DNA from 2 places in the Nesterenkonia sp. HG001 genome. Region 2 is predicted to be linked to the other one. Evidence: predicted binding sites of a transcription regulator. Region 2 holds the regulator's gene; the other holds the start of a gene.
What was found. Region 2 encodes LexA, which represses DNA repair genes until DNA is damaged. Its sites were predicted from a motif close to TCGAACANNTGTTCGA; they were not measured.
Positions count from the first base shown of each region.

Region 1 (4,208 bases), on a different contig from region 2:
CCGTGTGCGCGCAGCACCGCCTGGGCGGCATTGTGCCCGTTCATCCCGTGCGCCCCGCCGCCGGGCGGAGTGGAGGAGGAGCACAGCCAGATCCCTTCGGTCCCGGTGCTGTAGGGCTGCAGGGAGAGTGCCGGCCGAGCCACGAACTGGCGCACTGTAGGCATCCCGCCGCTGATCGTCCCACCCACGAGGTTCGCGTTCATCGACTCGAGATCCTGCGGGGTCCACGCCTGGCGGGCGAGCACGGCCTCCCGGAACCCGGGAGCGTTTGCGGCGATCTCCGCGTCGATCAGCTCAGCCGCCCGCTGCGCGGCGGGACCCTCGAGCCCATGAGGCACGTGCGCGTAGGCCCATACGACACTCTGCCCAGCGGGAGCGCGGGAGCCATCGGCGGCGCTGGGCTGGCTGAGCAGCACATAGGGACGCCCGGAGAGCACTCCGCGGGCCGCTGCGGCCTCGGAGGCACCGATCTGCGCATGGGACCCTCCCAGGTGGACGGTGCCGGCACGCGCGGTGTCCGGATGGGCCCAGGGGATGGTTCCGTCGATCAGGTAGTCGACCTTCACTATCGCGGGCCCATAGGTCCAGCGCCGCAGCGCGCGACGGTAGCGGGAAGGCAGCTCGAGCCCGTCGAGCCGGAGAAGCTGGGCTGGGGTCAGATCGCACAGCACGACGTCAACAGCCTCCTCCGCGACGGCGGCACGCCCGCCGCCGGGCCCCCACCGGCGCCCGCTGATCAGGTGAGTGCGCCGCAGCCGGCCCGGGGCACGCCGCACACCCGTGACCTCGAAGCCGGTCTCGATCCGGCCCCCGTGGTGCGCCAGTTCCCCGGTCAGCGCATCGACGATCGCCTGGGAGCCGCCGCGCGCCACGGGCCAGCCCGTGGCATGGCCGGCCGCGCCGAAGAGCACCCCGAAGGCCGCGGTCAGCGGATGGGAGAACGGCACCGTGGAATGGGCAGCCATGCCGGCGAACAGGGCCCGGGCCCGGGGGGTGCGAAAGAGGCGGGCGGCGACGTCGGCCGGCCAAGCTCCGCGCAGACCCAGCCGAGCCAGCGCCGCCCCACGAGCCACCAGGGAGTCCTCGCCCAGGTGCCCGAAGGTCTGCAGCGGCGGGGCCATGGCCGCCCGACGGACCTCCTCCCAATGGGCGACGACCGGGCCGATGAGGCGGCGCCAGGCGTCGTGATCGACCCCCAGCTCAGCGGCGGTCTGCTCCAGGGAGGAGTGCAGCAGGGCAGGGGGCTCGTCGTCGAGGGTATGGGCGGCAGGGATCTCCGGATGCGTCCAGCTCAGGCCGCGCTCGGCTAGACGCAGATCCTCGAAGGCCGGGGATCCGACGCCGAAGGGGTGCACGCTGGCGCCGAGGTCACTGATGACGCCGTCGCCGAGGACCTCAGCTGAGCGCAGGGCTCCGCCGGGGACGTCGGCAGCCTCGTAGACCGTGACCTCCCATCCCGCGCGCGCCAGCACGCAAGCGGCGGTGAGCCCGTTCGGCCCGGAGCCGACGACGGCGGCACGATGGCCGGCCATCTCAGGCGCCCTCCGCGGATTCAGCGTCGGCCGCCTCCGGCTCCACCGGGCTGGGGGTGCCGCCCGTCAGGCGCACGAGCTCGGCGAAGCTGGTGCGGAAGACCGTCCTCGGGTGGCCTGCCGCCGCCCAGACCTCATCATGGGCGGCCAGCGCCGTGTCCACGTAGGTGCGCACCGGGGAAGGGTGCCCGACCGGGGCGACCCCGCCGATGGTCTGCCCCGTCGCCTGCTTCACCACGTCCTTGGAGGCACGGCCGATGGTCCCTCCCAGCCGCGCACCCAGCCAAGCGGTGTCCACGCGGTGCGCCCCAGAGGTGAGCACCAGGACAGGAGCGTCGTCGAGCAGGAAGATCAGGGAGTTGGCGATCTGTCCGACCCCGATGCCCAGGGCCTCCGCGGCGGACTGCGCGGTGGTGGCCGCGCCGTCGAGCCAGCGGATCTCAGGCTCGAGGCCGAGCCGCCGCAGCTCGACGGCCACCTTCTCCACCGCAGGATGGGAGGGCATCGTCGCAGCGGTGGCCGTCACGCCGTGTGGGGAGGTGTCTGCCATGTTCCCAGCGTAGTCGGGGCCTCGGACAGATACGACCACCTGTTCTCAGCCGCGGCCTCGCCGAGGGCACCCGCCTCCCGCCGGAGTCACGGGATCACCGCGTCCGGACGGTTCTCCATCGCAGCGCGGTTCACCGAGGCGATGCTCCAGGCGGTCTCGCGCGGGGAGACGCCCACCCGGTCGGCTTCAGCCAGCAGCCGGGCCACCTTCGCCCGCATCTCCAGGTGAAGCCGCTCGAAGGAGTCCCGCGGATCGGTGCCGACCTCGCCGAAGAGCATCCACCAGGCCCAGGCCGCGGCGCCGGTGTTGGCCACCACGTCGGGAATCACCATCACTCCGCGCCGGGCGAGCAGGTTCTCGGCCTCCCTGGTCACCCCCGTGTTCGCAGCCTCCACGATCACCGAGGCGACCACATCTCCAGCGTTCTCCGGGCGGATCGCATAGGAGATGGCCGCCGGGACCAGGATGTCGGCGTCTGCCGCGAGCACCGCATCCCGGGGCAGCAGGGTCACATGCGCGGGGACCCCTTCGCGATCGATCACGCCGTAGTCGTCCCGCAGATCCAGCAGCGCGGGCACGTCGAGGCCGGCCGGGTCATACAGGGTGCCGCTGACATCCGCCATGGCCACGACACGGGCTCCTGCCGCGTGGAGATAGTAAGCGGCCGCTCCACCCATCGTCCCCACGCCCTGCACCGCCACATCGGTCGCCCCACGGCTCCAGCCGCGGTGCTGCACGACGCCCAGGCATGCCTCGGCCACACCGTAGCCGCCGATGACGTCGCTCAGGACGCAGCCGTCTTCGGTGCGGATCTCCAGGCCCGCGCGCACTCGCTCCAGAGTGGCGCCCGGGTCGATGGAACGCTGGATCGCGGCATGGAAGCTCTGTCCCAGGCCGGCTGCGGCGAAGGCCTCATCGATGCGCTGCTGGGTCACGCCCAGGTCCTCCGCGGTGACCCAGTGAGCGTCGAGCCACGGCTTCATCTCCGTGAAGAAGCGGCCCAGCACGCCTGGCGCACGGGGATCCGTGGGATCGAAGTCGATGCCACCTTTGGCTCCTCCCACCGGAAGGCCGAAGACCGCCGTCTTCGCCGCCATTCCGCGGGCCAGGTCCTCCACTTCGCCCAGTGTGCAGCCCCGGCGCATCCGGGTGCCGCCGGTGGCCAAGCCGGCCGTCAGCGAATGGACCACCAAGTAGCCCTCGGCCCCCGTCTCGGGGTCCGTCCAGAGCACCCGACGGTAGGGCTCGGCATCCCGTGACGCTCGGCCGATGCCGCGGTCGAGGACTGGGTTGCCATCATCTGCGGGGTTCTGCCACCGCGTATCGAGAGTCGTCACCACGATCACCTCCAGGTCAGCCGATGAGATCCACTGGGTCGGGCTCCGCCGCTGGAGCGGTCCTGCACCCGTTCTCTCACTCTGAGGCGTGGCCGATGCCCCCGTCCATACCCTTCACGTGCGGGTTCATGCACAGGACCGTTCAGTTCTCCTGCACTGCCGCCCTGGACCACATGCGCTCACCTCGGCGGTGCGGAAAGACGGTGTCGAGAGTCTGTGTGCAGAGAGACCTCATGACGGCCCTGTGCCGGTACTCTGATCCCCATGGAACTGTCTCTGCGTCGACTGCGGATGCTGCGTGAGCTGCATCGGCGGGGGACGGTCACGGGAGTGGCGGCCAGCCTGCACTACAGCCCCTCGGCGGTCTCCCAGCAGTTGGCGCAGCTGGAGCGTGAAGTGGGGGCCTCGTTGTTCGAACGGCTGGGGCGCCGGATCCGGCTCACCGAGCTGGGGGTGCTGCTCACGGAGCATGCTGACGAGATCCTCGGGGCGGTCGAACGCGCCGAGATGGCTCTCGAACGCGCCCAGGACGGGGTCGTCTCGCGCCTGAAGGCAGGGGTGTGGGCATCGGTCGCCTCAGGTCTCCTCCCGATGGCGTTGACCCGTCTGGCGCAGGAGCATCCCGGCATCGAGGTGCGCACCACCGAACTGGCACCGGAGGACACGGCGAACGCGGTGCTCGACGGCGCCCTCGACTTCTCGTTCGTGATCGAGTACTCCGACTATGCGATTCCGTGGGACCCGGCGCTGGCCCGAGAGGTGATCGCCGTGGAGCGCCTCCACGCCGCC
Region 1 covers NZ_JAOSZD010000003.1:129,912-134,119, forward strand. Annotated here, with positions in the region: gene ODE13_RS06155 (NAD(P)/FAD-dependent oxidoreductase) at 1-1,532, opposite strand, end outside; gene ODE13_RS06160 (YbaK/EbsC family protein) at 1,534-2,037, opposite strand; gene ODE13_RS06165 (Glu/Leu/Phe/Val family dehydrogenase) at 2,169-3,419, opposite strand; gene ODE13_RS06170 (LysR family transcriptional regulator) at 3,684-4,208, shown strand, end outside.
Region 1: a site for LexA is predicted at 2,114-2,129, ahead of ODE13_RS06160 (YbaK/EbsC family protein). Genes of this name have one in related genera too.

Region 2 (4,208 bases):
TGCAGGTGCTGCCCGAACATGACGCGGTCATCATCGACGAGGCCCATGAGCTCGCTGACCGGGTGACCTCCGCCGTCACAGCGCAGCTGTCTGCGCAGATGATCCAGACGGCGGCGAACTCGCTGCGCCGGCACACGTCGCTCAGCGGGGAGGATCTGCAGGCTGCGGCCATCGCCGTCGACGCCGCCTTCCACGCCAAGGAGTCCGGACTGCTGGCACGTGGGCTGGACCCTCAGCAGACCCAGGCCCTCGAGATCGCCCGCAACGCGGCCCGCACGGCCCTCTCGGACAGCAAGCCCTCCGGAGACTCCGACGGCGACACCGGTCGCTCCACGGCTCGGGCCCGGGTGCAGGCGGTCCAGGAGACCGCGGAACGGATGCTGCAGTCTCCGGAGACCCCGGACGTCATCTGGCTGACCAGACCTGGAAGCTTCACCCCAGGAGTGGGATACCGCGAGGCCGACATCACCGAGCCGCCGGTCGTGAACGTGGCTCCCACCTCGGTGGCCGGACGGCTCCGCGAGGGACTCTTCGGTGACAGGACTGTGATCCTGACCTCGGCGACGCTCACCATCGGAGACAGCTTCGAACCCGTCGCCGGCGCGCTGGGGCTGGGTGGGGAGAAAGCCCCTGCCTGGGATGGCGTCGACGTCGGCAGCCCATTCGAGTACCCGAAACAGGGGGTGCTCTATGTGGCGAAGCATCTGCCGGCTCCGTCGCTGAAGACCGCCGACCAGCAGCGTGATGAGCTTGCTGAGCTCATCGAGGCCTCACGCGGGGCGACGCTGGCGCTGTTCTCCTCGCGCCGTGCGGCGGAGGAGGCGGCCGAGGACCTGCGTGAGCGGCTGGACGTGCCGATCCTCTGTCAGGGAGACGCCACGATGTCGTCACTGGTGCGGGAGTTCGCCGCGGACGAGGAGACCTGCCTGTTCGGCACCATGGGCCTCTGGCAGGGTGTCGACGTCCCGGGCCGATCCTGCCGACTCGTGGCGATCGACAGGATCCCCTTCCCCCGACCCGACGATCCGCTGATGAGCGCGCGCACCCAGGAGGTGGCGCGCCACGGAGGCAACGGCTTCATGCAGGTGGCCGCCACTCACGCCGCCACGCGACTGGCCCAGGGCGCGGGGCGGCTGATCCGCAGCGCCGAAGACAGGGGAGTGCTGGCCATCCTGGACTCCCGGCTGGCCACGGCGCGTTACGGGGGCTTCCTGAAGAAGTCCATGCCGGACTTCTGGCCCACGGTCAGCGGAGACATCGCTCGAGGCGCGCTCCGCAGGTTGGCGGACCACCAGTCCAGCGAGGGCTGAGTCCGCGCGGACCTCCGTCCTTGGGTCAGAGGCTGCGCAGCACGGTGACGACCCGGCCCATGATGGTCGCCTCGTCGCCGAGGATCGGCTCGTAGCTGCGGTTCTGCGGCAGCAGCCACTGGTGCCCGTCGCGACGGCGCAGGGTCTTCACCGTGGCCTCATCGTCGAGCAGCGCTGCGACGATGTCGCCGTTCTCCGCCGTATGCTGCCGGCGGACCACCACCCAGTCGTCCTCGAAGATGCCGGCCTCAATCATCGAGTCACCACGGACCTGGAGCATGAACAGCTCACCCTCTCCGGTGAGCTGGCGGGGCAGAGGCATCACGTCCTCCACATGCTGCTCGGCCAGGATCGGGCCGCCGGCGGCGATGCGCCCGACCACCGGGATGTCAGCGGTCCGGCTGTCGGACTGCTCGCGATAGGCGTCCAGGTCCACCACGGCGCTGTCCACGGCGCGGCGGCGCTCCGCCGGCCCCTCTGAAGCCGGGGAGGTCTGCTCCGCGTCAGTGGGACCCTCAGCGGCCAGGAGGCGGCCTGAGGAGTCACGGATGACCTCCATGGCGCGCGGCTTCCCCGGGACTCTGCTCAGGTAGCCCATCTGCTGGAGACGAGCGAGCTGATGCGTCACCGAGGACAGCGACGCGAGGCCGCAGGCGTCCCCGATCTCACGCATCGACGGAGGATAGCTGCGCTCGGCGAGGGACTGCTGGATCACATCGACGATGCCGCGCTGCCGCTCGGTCAGGCGGGGAGCCTCCCCATGCGTCCGGTCCCGCGGCAGGTTGTTCTCAGCAGGTCGCTTCTCCACGGCCATGTCTCACGCCTCTCTCCGCAGGGTCTCATCGGGTTCGCGGCCGACTCCGGAACGTCACGAGGCCCAGAACGTGCAGTTCATGTCAGAGGGTCCTGATGGACTCTCCGACATGGACGCCCGATCGAACATCGCATCCGAAACTCGGTTCGAACATGTGGCTCAGGCTACGGGAACCGGGCGCCCGGGGCCAGCATATTCGAACGCATGTCTGGTCCCGCGTCGAACATGTGTGCTAGAAATAGAACACAGCTTCGAAGAGTCTTCGATGCCACAGTCAGTACGAGAGAGGTTCTTCCCCATGCGTCACTCGCACACCTCCTTCACCGCCCGTCCGGTCTCCGGTGCGGCTCACGCATCCGGCCCCCTTGCCTCGGTCGCTCTCGGGCGTTCCGGCATGACCCTGACTCGTCGGGGGCGGCTGCTGCTCATCGGCCTGCCGGCGCTCACTCTGCTGGCCGCCGCCCTGGTCGGACTCGCGCTGCTGGCCGGCAGCTTCGCCAACATGGCCCAGGCCTCGAGCCAAGAGCCCGCAGGTGTGGAGGCCGTCGAGGTCACGGTCGCCCCCGGGGACACGCTCTGGAGCGTCGCCTCGGAGCTGGACTCCGGCGAAGACGTCCAGGTCCTCATCGGGCAGATCGCGGAGCTGAACGACCTCTCCTCCTCGGAGCTGCACCCGGGGCAGACCCTCCACGTTCCGGTGCTGGACTGATCGTCCTGTGGCCGATGGGCGTGACGCACTGCGTCAAGCTCAGGCTCCACGGTGGGGGCGGGCCCAGCTCCGCGAGTAGGATGGGCGCGTGAAACCTCAGCAGAACGGGGCCGGCGCGACGCCGACGACGGAGAACCCTGACCGATCAGATCGTCTGGCGCGGCTGCCCCTCCGGGATGAGCTGCGCGGGCAGGAGCCCTACGGGGCCCCGCAGCTGACCGTGCGGGCCATGCTCAACGTCAACGAGACCACCTATGACGTCCCCGCGGACGTCGTGGACGCGATCACCACAGAGGTCCGGCTCGCCGCACAGTCCCTGAACCGTTACCCGGACCGCGAGTTCACCCGGCTGCGCGAGAAGCTCGCCGACTACCTGGGCCATGGGCTGAGTGCCGAGAACATCTGGGCGGCCAACGGGTCCAATGAGATCATGCAGCACATCCTGCAGGCCTTCGCCGGCCCGGGACGCTCCGTGCTGGCCTTCCCTCCCACGTATTCGATGTACCCGCTCTACGCCCGTGGGACCTACAGCGAGTACATCCCGGGCACTCGGGGGGAGGACTTCACACAGAGCGCTGCGGATGTCGCCCGGCAGATCCGTGAGCACCGCCCCCATGTGGTGATCCTCTGCTCTCCCAACAACCCGACCGGCACCGCGCTGGGGCTCGACGTCGTTGAGGCCGCCTATGCGGCCGCCCTTGAGGGCGACACCATGGTCGTCGTCGACGAGGCCTACGGGGAGTTCCGGCAGAACGGCACGCCCTCGGCGCTGGAGCTGCTGGCCGGACGGGAGCGGCTGATCGTCTCACGCACGATGAGCAAGGCCTTCGCCCTGGCGGGTGGACGGCTGGGCTACCTGGCCGCCGCGGAGGAGGTCACAGACGCGCTGCGGTTGGTGAGGCTTCCCTACCACCTCTCGGCGGTCACCCAGGCCACCGCGGAGGCGGCCCTGGACCACAGCGCGACGCTGATGGCCAACGTCGAGCGCATCAAGTCCCAGCGTGACCGCATCGTGGAGACGCTGAGCAGCTACGGGCTCACACCCGCTCCGTCGGATGCGAACTTCGTCTTCTTCGGCGGCCTGAGCGATGAGAAGGCCGCCTGGCAGCATCTCCTCGATGACGGCATCCTCATCCGCGACGTCGGCATCCCCGGCCACCTGCGGGTGACTGCCGGCACCGAGGAGGAGACGACCGCCTTCCTCGAGTCGCTGCGGCGCCATCTGGGGCGCTGACTCCGGGCCGTGGCGCGGGCGTCGCGTTCCAGCGTCTGAGACCGCTGTCGTGCACGCCGAGGCCTTCCACAGGGGTGCGTAGACTGGACCCCGGCGTCACCAGACCCACCCCCGTACCTCACGAGCAGGAGCCATGGGAGC
Region 2 covers NZ_JAOSZD010000001.1:138,962-143,169, reverse strand. Annotated here, with positions in the region: gene ODE13_RS00625 (ATP-dependent DNA helicase) at 1-1,310, shown strand, start outside; gene lexA (transcriptional repressor LexA) at 1,336-2,124, opposite strand; gene ODE13_RS00615 (LysM peptidoglycan-binding domain-containing protein) at 2,423-2,833, shown strand; gene ODE13_RS00610 (histidinol-phosphate transaminase) at 2,922-4,067, shown strand; gene hisB (imidazoleglycerol-phosphate dehydratase HisB) at 4,201-4,208, shown strand, end outside.